One region of the Allobosea sp. AK1 genome, then DNA from elsewhere that is predicted to be linked to it. Evidence: riboswitches for the same ligand, from Rfam matches in the RefSeq annotation. Region 1 holds a riboswitch; each other region holds the start of a gene.

Region 1 (4,844 bases):
TCCTGACGCTCGGCCTGCCCTCCACCGCGACGGCGGCCGTGCTGCTCGCTGCCTTCCAGAACTACGGGCTTCAGCCCGGCCCGCTGCTGTTCGCCACCAACCCGGACCTGCTCTGGGGCCTGATCGCCTCGCTCTATATCGGCAACGTCATCCTGCTGATCCTGAACCTGCCGCTGGTCGGCATCTGGGTCCGGCTGCTGCTGATCCCGCGGCAATACATTTATGGCGGCATCGTCGTCTTCGCGATGGTCGGCGTCTGGGGCCTGTCGACCTCCTGGATGGACCTGGCGTTGATGTGCGGGCTTGGCCTCGTCGGCTATGTCGCGCGCGTCCATGATTTCCCGATCGCGCCGGCCCTGATCGGGCTGATCCTCGGCCCGCAGGCGGAAATCCAGCTCCGGCGTGCGCTCGCCGTCAGCCAGAACGACTGGAGCGTCCTGGTCGGCACGCCGATCGCGGCGACACTGCTTGCGGTCGCGGCGCTGGTGCTGATCGTACCGCCCGTGCTCGCGCGCCTGCGCCGACGCGCCAGTGCCGAAGAAGAGCCGGCGACCTCTGCGGGCCGAGCAGGTTAGCGCTTCGCTCCGGTCCGGCGCTTGCCTGGCTTGGTACCGACATTCGCGGCCAGCGCGGCTTGCAGCGCCATGCGGGCGGCACGGATATGGCGCCGCATCAGGATTTCCGCGAGCTCGCCGTCGCGATGGCTGATCGCCTCGGTGATCCGCATATGCTCGCGCCAGGCCTCGCGGCCGCGGCCCGGCACGGTCGAATGCAGGCGCCGGCACAGGCGCAGGCGCGGGTAGAACTGCTCGCAGAGCAGTTCGGCCAGGATCGGGTTGCCGCTGCCCTTCGCGATCCGGCGGTGGAAATCGGCCTCCGGCTCGTCCTGAAGATAGGCGCCCATCGGGTTGCGCTCGATACCGTCGCGATGCCCCCGGACCAGGGCATCGAGCGCCGCGATCTCGGTTTCGCTCATGCTCTCGGCCGCGAGGCGGGCGGCCATGCCCTCTGTCGCCTCGCGCACGTCGAGCAGGGCGAGGAACTCGGCGGCGCTCGGCTCGGCGACGCGCGCGCCCTGGTTGGCGACATAGGTGACGAGCCCGCGTTCCTGCAGCCGCCGGATGGCTTCGCGGACCGGTGCGCGGCTGACACCGAAGCGGCGGGCGATGGCCGGTTCGCTCAGTTTCTCGCCGGGCGCGATCTCCCCGGAAATGATGGCCGAGGAGAGATCGTCGTAGAGTTTTACGGTGACGCCCACGCTCGCGGGGGGCGGTGTCTCGGCCAGCATCGAGCGGGTGCCTATCTGCTTCTGATCCCGGCAGCATAGAGCATTTCCGTTTCCGATGGGTACCGGAGGTGCCGGCGAATTCGGTGTTTCTGAGTGGCCTTCATCGAAGGTTGCCATATTCGATCAACCCTGAATTCGGTTGATTGCATGACCTGTCTGCGCAGAATGCTCATGCGCCGCGGCTCCGATGTCCGGACCTTCGCGCGCCGCCTCGCTCGCGCCGAGGGTGGCTGGCGCGTTGTGGCGACGGAGGCCGGAAACCGATGGGCAAGGGCGACGACGATCTGAATGATTATGCCTCGCCGGCCTGCCTGCTGCATGAGGTCGATCCGGCCTATTCCGGGTTGACGCCGCCGTCGCGAAATGTCGGGGAGAACCTGCCCGAGCCGAGCCTGATGGAATGGCGGCGGTCCGAGCGAGCGCGCTTGATCGCAGCCCGCCTGGCGATGTCGGCGCGCACGCGAAACGCGCTTGCGCGTCGGATCGCCGGTCATCTCGACGCCCTGATCGGCGATCCCGCCGGCGTCCTCGTCAGCGGCTACTGGCCGTTCCGCGGCGAGCCGGACCTGCGCGACTGGTTCCGCGATCTGCGCGAGCGCCGCGGTCTGGCTGCCTTGCCGGTCGTAGTCGAGCGCGGCAAGCCCCTGCTGTTCCGGCTCTGGCGCAAGGGCGAGCGTCTGGAGCGCGGCGTCTGGAACATCCCCGGGCCGGCCGCGGGCGAACCGGTCTTCCCGCGGATCGTCATCGCGCCCCTGGTCGGCTTCGACGCGCAGGGCTACCGGCTGGGCTATGGCGGCGGCTTCTTCGACCGCACGCTTGCCGCCCTGCCGTCCGCCACGATCGCGGTCGGGGTCGGCTACGAGATGGCGGAGATGCCGACGATCCACCCGCATGGCTTCGACATCCCGATGCGCCATATCGTGACGGAAAACGGCATCAGGTCCCACGGCGGAAAGCGGGATCGAGAGCCTCCGTTTGACGCCGGCCCGATCTCCCCATAAGCCTGAGCGCGACGGTTCCCTCACGGGATCAAAAGGGAACGCGGTGCGGGTGGCGAGCCACCCCATGCCGCGGCTGCCCCCGCAACTGTAAGCGGCGAGCCTTTCGCCATACGCCACTGGGGCCTCGGACCTGGGAAGGCGGCGAAAGGCAACGACCCGCGAGCCAGGAGACCTGCCGTCAGCCGTGGTCACACGCGGACACGTTCGGCCGGGGTGCGCCGATCGCTGATTCGACCGTTCGCCGTCTATCGTACGGCTGATGGGAGATCGCGTTCGCGGTGACGTGCCACTGACGTCAACGCCCGAGGTCTCCATCGTGAACGTCTTCCTTCCGGCCGCCGGACGCGGCCGCCTGCTGCTCTCCGTGTCCTGTCTGACCATTGCCGGCGCTGCAGCCCCGGCTTTCGCCCAGAACGCTCCCGCCACGATGGCGCTCGACGAGATCGTCGTCAGCGCCACGGGAACGCCGACGCCTGCCCGCGAAGTCGCGAGCGCCGTCACCGTCATCACCGCCAGGAATATCGAACAGCAGCAGCGCCGCACCTTGCCGCAGGCACTCGCCGCCGTGCCCGGTCTCAACATCGTGCAGACCGGTGGGCCGGGCGGCCTGACCTCGGTTTTCATGCGCGGCACCAACTCGAACCACGTCAAGGTGCTGATCGACGGCATCGAGGCCAACGATCCTTCAGCCCCGAACCGCTCCTTCGATTTCGGCTCGATGCTGACCGAGGATATCGAGCGCATCGAGGTTTTGCGCGGTCCCCAGAGCGGCCTCTATGGCGCGAATGCGCTGGGCGGCGTGATCTCCGTGACCACGAAGCGCGGCGAGGGACCACCGAAGATGACGGCGCGCGTCGAAGGCGGGTCGCACGGCAGCTTCAACCAGTCCCTCGGCTTCAGCGGCGGCGATGCGCGCTTCAACTACGCCTTCAACGCCAGCCATTTCCGCGCCGACGGAACCGAGGTGACGCCGCCGAACCTCGTGCCACCCGGCCGCCGGATCAACCCGAACATCTTCGACAATTACAGTTATTCAGGACGCCTCGGCTTTGCGCTCACCGACACGCTGACGCTGAACTGGGTCGGTCGCTATCAGGACGGCCAGTTGCGCTATACCGGCGACACTGGCTTCCCGAGCAAGCCCTCGCCCTATCGCTCCCTGCAGAACTATGCGCAGGCCTTCACCCGTGGCGAGGTAGTCTGGGACCCGCTCGCCGGGCGCTTCGTCAACACCTTCGGCGTCTCCTATTCGCGCCAGGACAGGGGAACGCGGACGGCGTCCGCCACGACCGGCCTGCTCGGCCTGCCCAATCAGAGCCTCGGCGAGCGCACCAAGCTCGACTGGCGCGGCAATCTCGAGATCACCAAGGGCCACAACCTGATCATGGGCCTGCAATATGAGCGCGAGCGTCTGGACACGACGAACCTCATCGCCTCGAACGGCAACAAGGCCGCCTGGCTCGAATACCAGGGCAATATCGAGGATCGCTATTTCCTGGCGGCCAATATCCGCCGCGACCATGACGACAGCTATGGTGGCCATACGACGTACCGCATCGCGCCGGCCGTCATCATTCCCGGCACGGAAACCAAGCTGAAGGCGAGCTACGGCACCGGCTTCAAGGCGCCGACGCTGAGCGAGCTCTTCATCGATTACCGCCCCGGCTACAACTTCTTCGGCAATCCGAACCTGAAGCCGGAGGAAAGCCGCGGCTGGGATATCGGCTTCGAGCAGCCGCTCTTCGACAAGCGCCTGCAATTCGGCGCGACCTGGTTCCAGAATGACATCGACAACCTGATCGTCACCAATGTCACGCGCGATTCCTACGCCAATATCGGCAAGGCCAGAACGAAGGGCGTCGAGGCCTTCGCCGCGCTGGAAATCTCGCCCCAGTTCCGCATCCGCGCCGACTATACCTTCACCCTCGCCAGGGACGAGATCGCCCGGCAGGAACTGCTGCGTCGGCCGCGCCACAAGGCGAGCGCGACCGCGACCTGGACGCCAACCGACAGGCTCAGCCTCTCGGCGACGCTGATCCATATCGGCTCCTGGGTCGACGGCAATCGCGACTTCTCGGTCCCGCGCATGCGCGGGAAGGGGGCGACGCTGGTCAACCTCGCCGCTGAGTACAAGGCGACCGACAAGGTGACGGTGTTCGGGCGGGTCGATAACCTCTTCGACAAGCGCTGGGAGAATCCGGTCGGCTTCCTCGTGCCGGGCCTCAGCGTCTTCGGCGGTATCAAGGTGGCCATCGGCGGATGAACCGGCCTCTCGTCCTGCGTCGTCTATGCGGCGTGTGCCTCTCCATCGCGCTCTCGGGCGCGGTGGCATCGGCCGCATCTGCGGTCGAGCGCCCGGCCCGCATCGTCTCGCTCAACATGTGCACGGACGAGCTCGTCCTGCGCCTGGCCGATCCCGAGCGGATTGCTTCGGTGACATGGCTGTCGCAGGACCCGCGCAACGCCAACATGGCGGGCGCCGCCCGCCTGATACCGGCCAATCACGGGCTTGCCGAGGAAGTCTTGGGCTTTCACCCCGATCTCGTCGTCGCCGG
Region 2 (4,844 bases), 270 kb from region 1:
TTCTCGGGAAATCAGCGCGGCAAGGGAGAGATCGGCGAGCGCCGCCGCGATCTCGCGTCCGCGCTCGGGCGTGATCGGACGGTCCGGCGAAAGCGGACCGATCAGCGCCTCCATGAAGCCGCCGACGATCATCGCCGCAGCGGCATCGGGATCGACGGGGCGGAAGGCGCCCTGCCCTTCGCCCTCGACGACGAGCGCACGAAAAATGCCGGCGATCTCGCGGCGATAGTCCAGCCGCGTCGCATCGACGGCCGGATCGGCGGGCTCGGCGATCATCGACCAGGCGAGGCGGCGGTTGGCGAAAGCGCGGCGGGCGAAGGCTTCCACCGCAGCAGTCAGTCGCTCGGCCACGGGGGCGTCGCTCGCGGCGATCTCACGCAGCACGGCAAGCTCGCGCGAGGATACGGCCGCAACGATCTCGGCCATCAACTCGGCCTTGGAGGCGAAATAGGAATAGACGCTGCCGGTCGAGACGCCGCTGGCGGAGGCCACCGCGGCGATCGAGGTTTCCTGGAAGCCGACCTCCGAAACGATTCCGCGCGCAGCGGCGAGGATCGCCTCGCGCTTACCAGCCTTGCGCGGTTGCTTCGATTGGGTGCCAACCATCCGCGGCCTCAAAATTGAATTTGAATTCGGATTCAATTTGAAACTATGGCTTGCCGTCGTCAAGGGGCGGCCATTGGGAGATCAACGCAGCGCAGAGCAACCCGACGTCCGGGTTGCTCTGCGGACCTCGATACCGGAATCGAGCCGGCCCAAGCGGTCAGGAGGGCGGCGCGCTGCGGTGTTCGCCCGCCCCGCCACGACCGGCCAAGCGCTCGACCGAATGATCGATGGCGAGCAGGACGAGCGCGAGCAGCGTTGCCGACGCCACGATGGCATGATCGCCGAGCCCGGCGGCGCAACCGAGCGCGGCGGTGACCCATATCGCTGCGGCCGTAGTCAGGCCCGTCGGCGTCGAATGGCCCCGGCGCAGGACGATGACGCCCGCACCCAGGAAACCGATTCCGGTGAGCAGCCCTTGGACGACGCGGCTGGCGGCATCCGCCTCATGCGGTTCGCTGAAGATCGTCACGGCAGCGGCCGTGCCCAATCCGACCAGACCGAAGGTGCGGATTCCTGCCGCCCGCTGCTTGTTGGTCCGCTCCCAGCCGACGACGATGCCGGCAGCCATCCCTGCCAGCAGCCTGAGCAGGAGATCCAGCTCTCCCCACAGAAAACCACTCATGGCCCACCCCCGAAAACGATGATCGAGGGCAAGAACGCATGAGAACCGCTCGCGTTCGTTCCGTTGCGGAGAGCCGGCAGCCAGTGAGATATCGCTTTTAGAACTCGATGCCTTCCTGCGCCTTCACGCCGGCAGCAAAATGATGCTTCACAAGCGTCATCTCGGTGACGAGATCGGCTACCTCGATCAGCTCCGGCTTGGCGTTGCGGCCGGTGACGACGATGTGCAGGTCCGGCCGGCGCGCCGCCAGCGTCGTCACGACCTCGGCCAGCGGCAGATAGTCGTAGCGCAGGGCGATGTTCAGCTCGTCCAGCACCAGCAGCCTGATCCCGGGATCGGCCATCAACCCCTTCGCCTTGGCGAAGGCGCGTTCGGCGGCGGCGATGTCACGAGCCTTGTCCTGCGTCTCCCAGGTGAAGCCCTCGCCCATGCTGTGCCAGCTCACCTGATCGCCGAAGGCTTCGAGCGCCTTGCGCTCGCCGGTCGACCAGGCGCCCTTGATGAACTGCACCACGCCGATCCGCCAGCCATGGCCGAGCGCCCGCAGGATCAGTCCGAAAGCCGCCGTCGACTTGCCCTTGCCGGGGCCGGTATTGACGATCAGCAGCCCCTTCTCGAGCGTCTTGGAGGCGACCTCGGCGTCCTGTACCGCCTTGCGCTTCTCCATCTTCGCCTTGTGGCGGGCGGCGTCTTCGGTGTTGGTCATTATCTAATCCGCATCATTTCACGCGCATCGGCAATCCGGCCACCATGAAGACCACGCTGGCCGCACGCGCCGCAAGCGCCTGATGCAGGCGCCCGGCCTCGTCGCGAAAGCGGCGGGCGAGCGCGTTCTCCGGCACGATGCCGAGCCCGACCTCGTTGCCGACCAGGACGAGCGGGGCGGAAACGTGCTCGCAAGCGGCGATCAGAACTTCGCGCGCAGCGGCCGTGTCGCGCTCCGCAAGGATGAGGTTGGTCAGCCAGAGTGTCAGGCAATCGACCAGAACCGGCCGGCCCGCCGGCTGGGCGGCGATCGCCTCGGCTAGGTCGAGCGGCGCATCGACCGTCTGCCAGCCGGCCGAGCGGCGGGCGCGATGCTCGGCGATGCGCGCGCGCATCTCGTCGTCATAAGCCTGGGCGGTGGCGATATAGCTCCAGGGCGCTGGACAAGCCTCGATCAGCGCCTCGGCATGGCGGCTCTTGCCGGAGCGGGCACCGCCGAGGACGAGGGTGAGGTGGGAAATTTCGTTCGGCATCGTGGAAGCAGGGTTCAAAAGACCATCCTGCATTGCACAGCGGCACGGCGAAGGCTAATGATCGTCGCTGACGGTGCCTCCGCGAGGAGGTGAAAAGGGAACGCGGTGCGAGACCGCGGCTGCCCCCGCAACTGTAAGCGGATGTCCTTCGCCATCGGCCACTGGAGCGCTCGCTCCGGGAAGGCGGCAAGGGACGCGAAGTCCGTGAGCCAGGAGACCTGCCGTCAACCCGCAGAGATCCAACCGGCTGCCGGCGGGGCGGCCACGGAGAACGCATATGAACACCGTTTCGGTTTCCACCCCCACACTCAGCGTTTCGGAACGCGTCAAGGCGGTCGCAGCCGCGCTCGTGATCGGCGTCGCGCTGATCTACACGACCGGCTTCGCGGCCTCGACCAATGTCCACAACGCCGCGCACGACACCCGTCACGGCCTCGCCTTTCCCTGCCACTGAGGGAAAGCATCCATGATCACGCGTGTTCTCACGGTCAGCATTCTGGCCGGGCTTCTGGCTGGCTTGATCGTCGCCGCCTTGCAGCATGTCACCACCACCCCGCTGATCCTCAAGGCCGAGACCTATGAGGCGGCGCTGGCGCTGAAAGCGCCGACGCTCGCCGCGTTCGACGGCGAGGCGAAACTCATCCTCGCGCATGGCCCGGCCGGCGACGCCCCCGGCCACGACCATGCCGAATGGAAGCCGCAAGACGGCTTCCAGCGCACCCTCTTCACCGGCGCGGTGACGATCGCGACCGCGATCGGCTTCGCGGCGCTGTTGCTCGCGGGCATGATCGCGGCGGGCGACAGGATCGACCAGCGCAGCGCCCTCGTCTGGGGGGCCTGTGGCTTCCTGGCGTTGGGGCTCGCGCCGGCGATGGGGCTCGCGCCGGAGTTGCCGGGGGCAGCCTCGGCCGCGCTGGAGCAACGCCAGCTCTGGTGGCTCTGGACCGCCATCGCCACCGGGGTCGGGCTGTTCCTGTTCCTGCGCTTCGATCAGCCCTGGCTGAAGCTCGTGGCGATCGTCCTGATCCTGCTCCCGCATGTCGTCGGTGCGCCGCATCCGGCCGCGCCGGAGAGCAAGGTTCCGGCCGAGGTCGCCGCCCATTTCGCGGCGCTCTCGCTCGGCATCCAGGCCGCGCTCTGGCTCGTCACCGCCTTCATGGTCGGCGTGCTCTGGCCACGGGCGACCCGCCGGGCCGCCGAAGCCTGAAAGCAAGCCATGTCCGAGGGCGACCTCACCATTCATGTCTGCACGGCCTGCCGCCGTGCCCGCGCCGATCTCCCGGAGGGTTACGACCAGCCGGGTCTGGCACTGGCCGAGCGCCTCGCCGCACAGCTCAAAGCCAAGGGCAGCACGATCCCCGTGCTGCCCGTCGAGTGCCTCTGCGTCTGCAAGCGGCCCTGCACCATCGCGCTCAGCGCCGACGGCAAATGGACCTATCTGATCGGCGATCTCGACACCGACACCCATCTCGACGAGATCGTCGGCGCGGCGGAGGCCTATGCCGCCAGCGCCAACGGCATCGTTCCCTGGAAAGAGCGGCCGCAGTCCTTCCGCAAGGGCGTGGTCGCACGCGTGCCGCCTCTGCCGGCGCGCCAGCAAGGATGACATCATGAACGCTCCGCAGACCGCCAATCTCGGCAAGACGCCTTGCACCATCATCACCGGCTTCCTCGGCGCCGGTAAGACGACGCTGGTGCGCCATCTCCTCGAGAATGCGCAGGGCAAGAAGCTCGCCGTGCTCGTCAACGAATTCGGCGATCTCGGCTTCGACGGCGAATTCCTCAAGGGCTGCGGCATCGCCGGCTGCAGCGACGAGGACGTGGTCGAATTGCCGAACGGCTGCATCTGCTGCACCGTCGCCGACGATTTCGTGCCGGCGCTTGAGAAGCTGCTGAACCGGCCCAACCCGCCCGAGCATATCCTGATCGAGACCTCGGGCCTCGCTTTGCCGAAGCCGCTGGTGCAGGCCTTCAACTGGCCGGCGATCCGCTCGCGCGTCACGGTCGACGGCGTCATCGCCGTGGTCGATGGCCCGGCCGTGGCCGAGGGCCAGTTCGCCGATGATCCGGAGGCACTCGCGGCGCAGAAGGCTGCCGACGCCTCGGTCGAGCACGACAACCCGCTGGAGGAGGTGTTCGAGGACCAGATCCTCTGCGCCGACCTCATCCTGCTCAACAAGAGCGACCTCGTCGACGAGGCCCGCCGGGCGCGGGTCAAGGCCGAGATCGCCGAACACCTGCCCAAGGCGATCAAGATCGTCGAGACCGCCCATGGCAAGGTCGAGCCGACGCTGATCGTCGGCCTCGGCGCGGCTGCCGAGAGCGATCTCGCCGCCCGCCCCTCGCATCACGGCGAGGGCGAGCACGACCACGACCAT
Region 3 (4,844 bases), 1.3 Mb from region 1:
TGTCGTCATTCCCGCGCTGGTGCGCGGCGACGAACTCATCACCAAGACCGGTTGCTATGGCGAGCTTCTGGCCGAATGCCGCCGGCTGGAGGAGGAGGGGCGGGCGCTCGCAGCCGGCATCATGATCGGCAACCCCTTCACCGACGTGCCCGAGCTCTGCTCGCAGGTGCTGATCCTCACCGATGGCGACAAGGCGGCGGCCGAGCGCGAGGCGATCCGGCTCGCCGAGGAATTCTGGCCCTTGCGCTTCCGCATGCAGGGCAAGCTCGTGCCGCTCGACCGAGCGGTTGCCCAGGCCCGCAGCATCGACGGCCCGGTGATCTTCACCGATGCCGCCGACGCGACCTCGTCCGGCGCCTCGGGCGACAGCAACGCGATCCTCGCCGCACTTCGCAAGGCCGGCTACGGCAAGCGGGTGCTGGCCCAGATCGTCGATGCGCCGGCAGCGGCTGCCGCGCACAAGGCGGGCGTTGGGGCGACGATCGAGATCACGCTCGGCGGCTCGATCGATCCCGCTCGCTTCCCGCCGATGCAGGTGAAAGCCAAGGTCAAGCTGCTCTCCGATGGCGAGGCCGCTCTGGAGACGATGAAGGCGCCGCTCAGCGCCGGGCCGACCGCCGTGCTGACCTGGGGCAATGTCACCGTCGTCGTGATGAGCCGCTCGGTCAGCCTGTTCGACCGCGCGATGTATTACGCGAACGGCATCGACCCGACCGATTTCGACCTGATCGTGGTGAAGTCGCCGCACACCGAGTTCCACATGTTCGACCAGTGGTGCGCGCGGAACTTCAATATCGACGCGCCCGGCGCGACCTCCGCAAATCTGAAGAGCCTGGGCCACACCGTCTGCGCCCGGCCGGTCTACCCGCTCGACGAGGGCGTCACCTTCGCGCCCCGCGCCACGATCTACGAGCTGTAAGGAGAAGACCCGTGCCCAGGATCGAGGCCGTCGATTTCTTCTATCTCGCCATGCCCGTCGTCACCGACGAGGCCGATGGCAGCCAGGATGCCTTGCTGGTCAGGGTCGTCGCCGGCGGCCATGTCGGCTGGGGCGAATGCGAGGCGGCGCCGCTGCCCTCCATCGCCGCCTTCATCTGCCCGATGTCGCATGGCGTCTGCCGGCCGGTCGCCGATTCCGTGCTCGGGCAGGCGCTGGAAAGCCCTGAAGACATCGCCCGTATCGCCGCCGCCGTCGCCTATAACTCGATGGACCTGCTGCAGGCGCCGCACACTTTCTCCGGCGTCGAGATGGCGCTCTGGGATATCCTCGGCAAGATGCGCTCCGAGCCGGTCTGGCGCCTGCTCGGCTATATGAAAAGCCATCCCAAGACGCCCTATGCCTCGGTGCTGTTCGGCGACACGGCGCAGGAAACCCTCGAACGCGCTCGCGATGCCCGCAGCCGCAACTTCCGCGCCGCCAAGTTCGGCTGGGGGCCGATCGGTCGCGGCAGCGTCGAGGCCGATGCCGAGCATTTCGTCGCGGCGCGCGAAGGGCTGGGGCAGGACGGCATCCTGCTCGTCGATACCGGCCAGATCTTCATCGAGGATGTCGAGCGCGCCGCCGCCCGCCTGCCCGCGATGGAGAAGGCCAACGTGCTCTGGTTCGAAGAGCCGTTCCACGCCAGCGCGCTCGAAGCCTATGGCGGTCTTGCCAAACGCAGTCCCAAGGTCCGGCTGGCCGGCGGGGAGGGCGCCCATAACGAGTCGATGGCCCGGCAGCTCATTGACTATGGCGGCATCGGCTATGTCCAGATCGATTGCGGGCGCATCGGCGGCATCGGCCCATCCAAGGCCGTGGCGGATTACGCGGTCGCCAAGGGCGTGACCTTCGTCAATCACACCTTCACCTCGCATCTGGCGCTCTCCGCCTCGCTCCAGCCCTATGCCGGTCTCGCTGCGCACGAGATCTGCGAGTATCCGGCCATGCCGAAGCCGCTCGCGACCGCGATCTCAGCCAATCACCTGGAGCGCGATACGAACGGGCAGGTCGCCGCGCCTGATACTCCCGGCCTCGGCATCGAGGTCGCGACGACCGCGCTGCGGGGCTACCTGCAGGAGGTCGAGATATCCGTCGGCGGCAACCGGCTCTACAGCACGCCGCGCCTCTGAAGCGATGTTCGCTTGACGGCGCGCCGCACCCTTATAGGGTGTGCGCCGATCGAGGTTCTCCGGGTTGCTCCCGGAGCTAAGAGGGAATTCGGTGAGGCACTTCCAGTGCCAAAGCCGAGGCTGCCCCCGCAACTGTAAGCGGCGAGCTCTCCGTCCATCGTCCACTGGCGCTTAAGGCGCCGGGAAGGCCGGGCGGAACCGGCATCGACCCGCGAGCCAGGAGACCTGCCCCGGTCGTCGAAGACGTCTTTCGGACGGGGTGTTCCGGAGCCTGTGTGTCGATGGTGGTTCTGCGCCGCTTGTCCGTCCCACATGCCCAAAGCTCCCCCGGCCGTCATCTCGGGGAGCGATGAAGTCCATGTTCATGAAGTCCACTGCACAGGCCGCTCAAGGCGGCTTGACGTTTGCCTGCCGCGCACTCTATCAGAAATGCAACATTGTTACATTTCGGATGGCCTCGATGCCGGCTGCGCGCCCGTTCAATTCCCTGCTCCGCCTGTCGGCCGCCGCGCTGTTCGGCGCTCTCGCCATCGGCACGGCCACTGCGGCGCCGACCAAGTACCCGCTGACGCTGGAGAACTGCCGCGAGACGATCACCTTCAACGCCGCGCCGAAGCGCGTCGTCGCGATCGGTCAGACCCAGACGGAAATCCTCTATGCGCTCGGTCTTGGCGATCGTGTCGTCGGCACCGCGGTCTGGTTCTCGCCGGTCGCCAAGCCCTATGAGGCGGTCAACGCCAAGGTGAAGCGCCTCGCCGATAACGATCCGAGCTTCGAGGCGGTGCTGGCGCAGGAGCCCGATCTCGTCACCGCGATGTTCGAATGGCATGTCGGGCCCAACGGCATCGTCGGCAAGCGCGACCAGTTCGCCAAGGTGAAGGTGCCCACATACGTCTCGCCGACCGATTGCGTCGGCAAGGACAATTCCGGTGCCGGCGACGGCGTTCGTACGCAGATGTTCACGATGGAGCTGGTCTATCGCAACATCCGCGAATTCGGCGCGATCTTCGATGTCGCCGACCGGGCCGAGACGCTCGTCGCTGAGCTCAAGGCCCGCGAGGACAAGGCGGTCGAGCAGGTCGCCAAGCTAAAGGCGCAGGAGGTGCCGGTCGTGGTCTGGTTCTCCAGCAAGGACATCAAGGGCGACGGCTTCATGGCCGGCAAGAACGGCGTGCCCGCCTATATCCTGTCCAAGCTCGGGGCCCGCAACATCATCTCGACCAATGAGGAATGGCCGCTGGTCGGCTGGGAGAGCATCGCTGCCGCCAACCCGGCCGTGATCGTCACCGTGAAGATGGACCGCCGCCGCTTCCCGGCCGACGATATCGAGAAGAAGCTGGAGTTCCTGAAGACCGACCCGGTCGCCAGCAAGCTCGACGCCGTCAGGAACAACCGCGTCGTCATCATGGATGTCGGGGCGACCCGCGCCGGGCTCGACACCATCGACGGCATCGAGACGCTCGCCAAGGCGATCGCCGGCTTCGGGCTTTCGCGTTGAGCCACGCCGCCCATGGGCCGAACTGGCCGGCGCGGATCGGCATCGCGCTGGCCTCGCTGCTGGCGCTGACCTTCTCGGTCGCGCTGGCGGTGACGATCGGCGAGATGCGCATCCCGCTGGACACGGCCCTGAAGGCGCTCGGCAACGGGCTGTTCGAGCTCGACTTCCCGGTCAGCGCGATCCAGCAGGGCGTGATCTTCGATTATCGCCTCAGCCGCGCCTTGATGGCAGGGCTCTGCGGCGGCGCGCTCGCCCTGTCCGGTGCGATCCTGCAGGCGCTGCTGCGCAATCCGCTGGCCGAGCCCTATATTCTCGGCATCTCCGCCGGTGCCTCGACCGGCGCCGTCGCGGTGCTGATCCTCGGCATCAGCATCGGCGGCACGGTGCTGTCGGTTTCGACCGGCGCCTTCATCGGCTCCTGCGCTGCGCTCGTGGTGGTCGCCATGCTGGCGGCGGGGGCGGGCGGGGCGAGCGACCGCGTCATCCTCGCCGGCGTCGCCACCTCGCAGCTGTTCAACGCAGCGACGGCGACGATCGTGACGACGCTCGCCAGTGCCGAACAGGCCCGCGGCGTGATGTTCTGGCTGCTCGGCAATTTCGGCGGCGTGCGCTGGCCCGATCTCTGGATGGCGGCGCCGGTCGCCTTCATCGGCTTCGGCATCTGCATGCTGCACGCCAAGGCGCTCGACGCCTTCGCCTTCGGCGTCGATGCGGCGGCCTCGCTCGGCGTCGCGGTGACGCGGGTGAAGGTCGTGCTCTTCGCCACGACGGCGGTGATGACGGCGGTGATGGTCTCGATCGTCGGGACGGTCGGCTTCGTCGGGCTGATCATCCCCCATGCCGCACGCTTCCTCGTCGGCTCCGGCCATGCCCGCCTGCTGCCGGCTTGCCTCGTCGTCGGCGCGATCTTCATGATCCTCGCCGACATCCTCTCGCGCGTGCTGATCCCGCAGCAGATCCTGCCGATCGGCGTGGTGACGGCCTTGTTCGGTGCGCCGGTCTTCGCCCTGATCCTTTACCGCGCCCGGAGGCCGGCATGACGCTCGCGACCCGCGAGGTCCGCTGGGGCGCCGGCGGCCGGATGATCGTCGATGGCGTGACGCTGGAAGCGGCGCCCGGCCGGGTGCTCGGCCTGATCGGTCCCAACGGCTCCGGCAAGTCGAGCCTGCTCCGATTGCTCTGCCGCCTGCGCAATGTCGCAAGCGGCGTCGTCACCCTCGACGGAAGCGACATCGCC

What was found. A riboswitch is a leader RNA that binds a small molecule or an ion and turns the genes downstream of it on or off. The one in region 1 is predicted to bind cobalamin.
Region 2: another riboswitch for cobalamin. It lies ahead of FHT98_RS16105 (CbtB domain-containing protein); the one in region 1 lies ahead of FHT98_RS14905 (TonB-dependent receptor plug domain-containing protein).
Region 3: another riboswitch for cobalamin. It lies ahead of FHT98_RS20965 (ABC transporter substrate-binding protein); the one in region 1 lies ahead of FHT98_RS14905 (TonB-dependent receptor plug domain-containing protein).

The regions. Positions count from the first base shown of each region.
Region 1 covers NZ_VFMG01000001.1:3,026,530-3,031,373, forward strand. Annotated here, with positions in the region: gene FHT98_RS14890 (tripartite tricarboxylate transporter permease) at 1-575, shown strand, start outside; gene FHT98_RS14895 (GntR family transcriptional regulator) at 572-1,288, opposite strand; gene FHT98_RS14900 (5-formyltetrahydrofolate cyclo-ligase) at 1,552-2,289, shown strand; cobalamin riboswitch at 2,285-2,483, shown strand; gene FHT98_RS14905 (TonB-dependent receptor plug domain-containing protein) at 2,606-4,552, shown strand; gene FHT98_RS14910 (ABC transporter substrate-binding protein) at 4,549-4,844, shown strand, end outside.
Region 2 covers NZ_VFMG01000001.1:3,292,073-3,296,916, reverse strand. Annotated here, with positions in the region: gene FHT98_RS16125 (TetR/AcrR family transcriptional regulator) at 1-606, opposite strand, end outside; gene FHT98_RS16120 (MgtC/SapB family protein) at 764-1,228, opposite strand; gene cobO (cob(I)yrinic acid a,c-diamide adenosyltransferase) at 1,326-1,934, opposite strand; gene cobU (bifunctional adenosylcobinamide kinase/adenosylcobinamide-phosphate guanylyltransferase) at 1,948-2,466, opposite strand; cobalamin riboswitch at 2,522-2,706, shown strand; gene FHT98_RS16105 (CbtB domain-containing protein) at 2,744-2,920, shown strand; gene FHT98_RS16100 (CbtA family protein) at 2,933-3,673, shown strand; gene FHT98_RS16095 (DUF1636 family protein) at 3,683-4,072, shown strand; gene cobW (cobalamin biosynthesis protein CobW) at 4,077-4,844, shown strand, end outside.
Region 3 covers NZ_VFMG01000001.1:4,354,198-4,359,041, forward strand. Annotated here, with positions in the region: gene FHT98_RS20955 (M81 family metallopeptidase) at 1-919, shown strand, start outside; gene FHT98_RS20960 (mandelate racemase/muconate lactonizing enzyme family protein) at 931-2,109, shown strand; cobalamin riboswitch at 2,145-2,356, shown strand; gene FHT98_RS20965 (ABC transporter substrate-binding protein) at 2,570-3,607, shown strand; gene FHT98_RS20970 (FecCD family ABC transporter permease) at 3,604-4,647, shown strand; gene FHT98_RS20975 (ABC transporter ATP-binding protein) at 4,644-4,844, shown strand, end outside.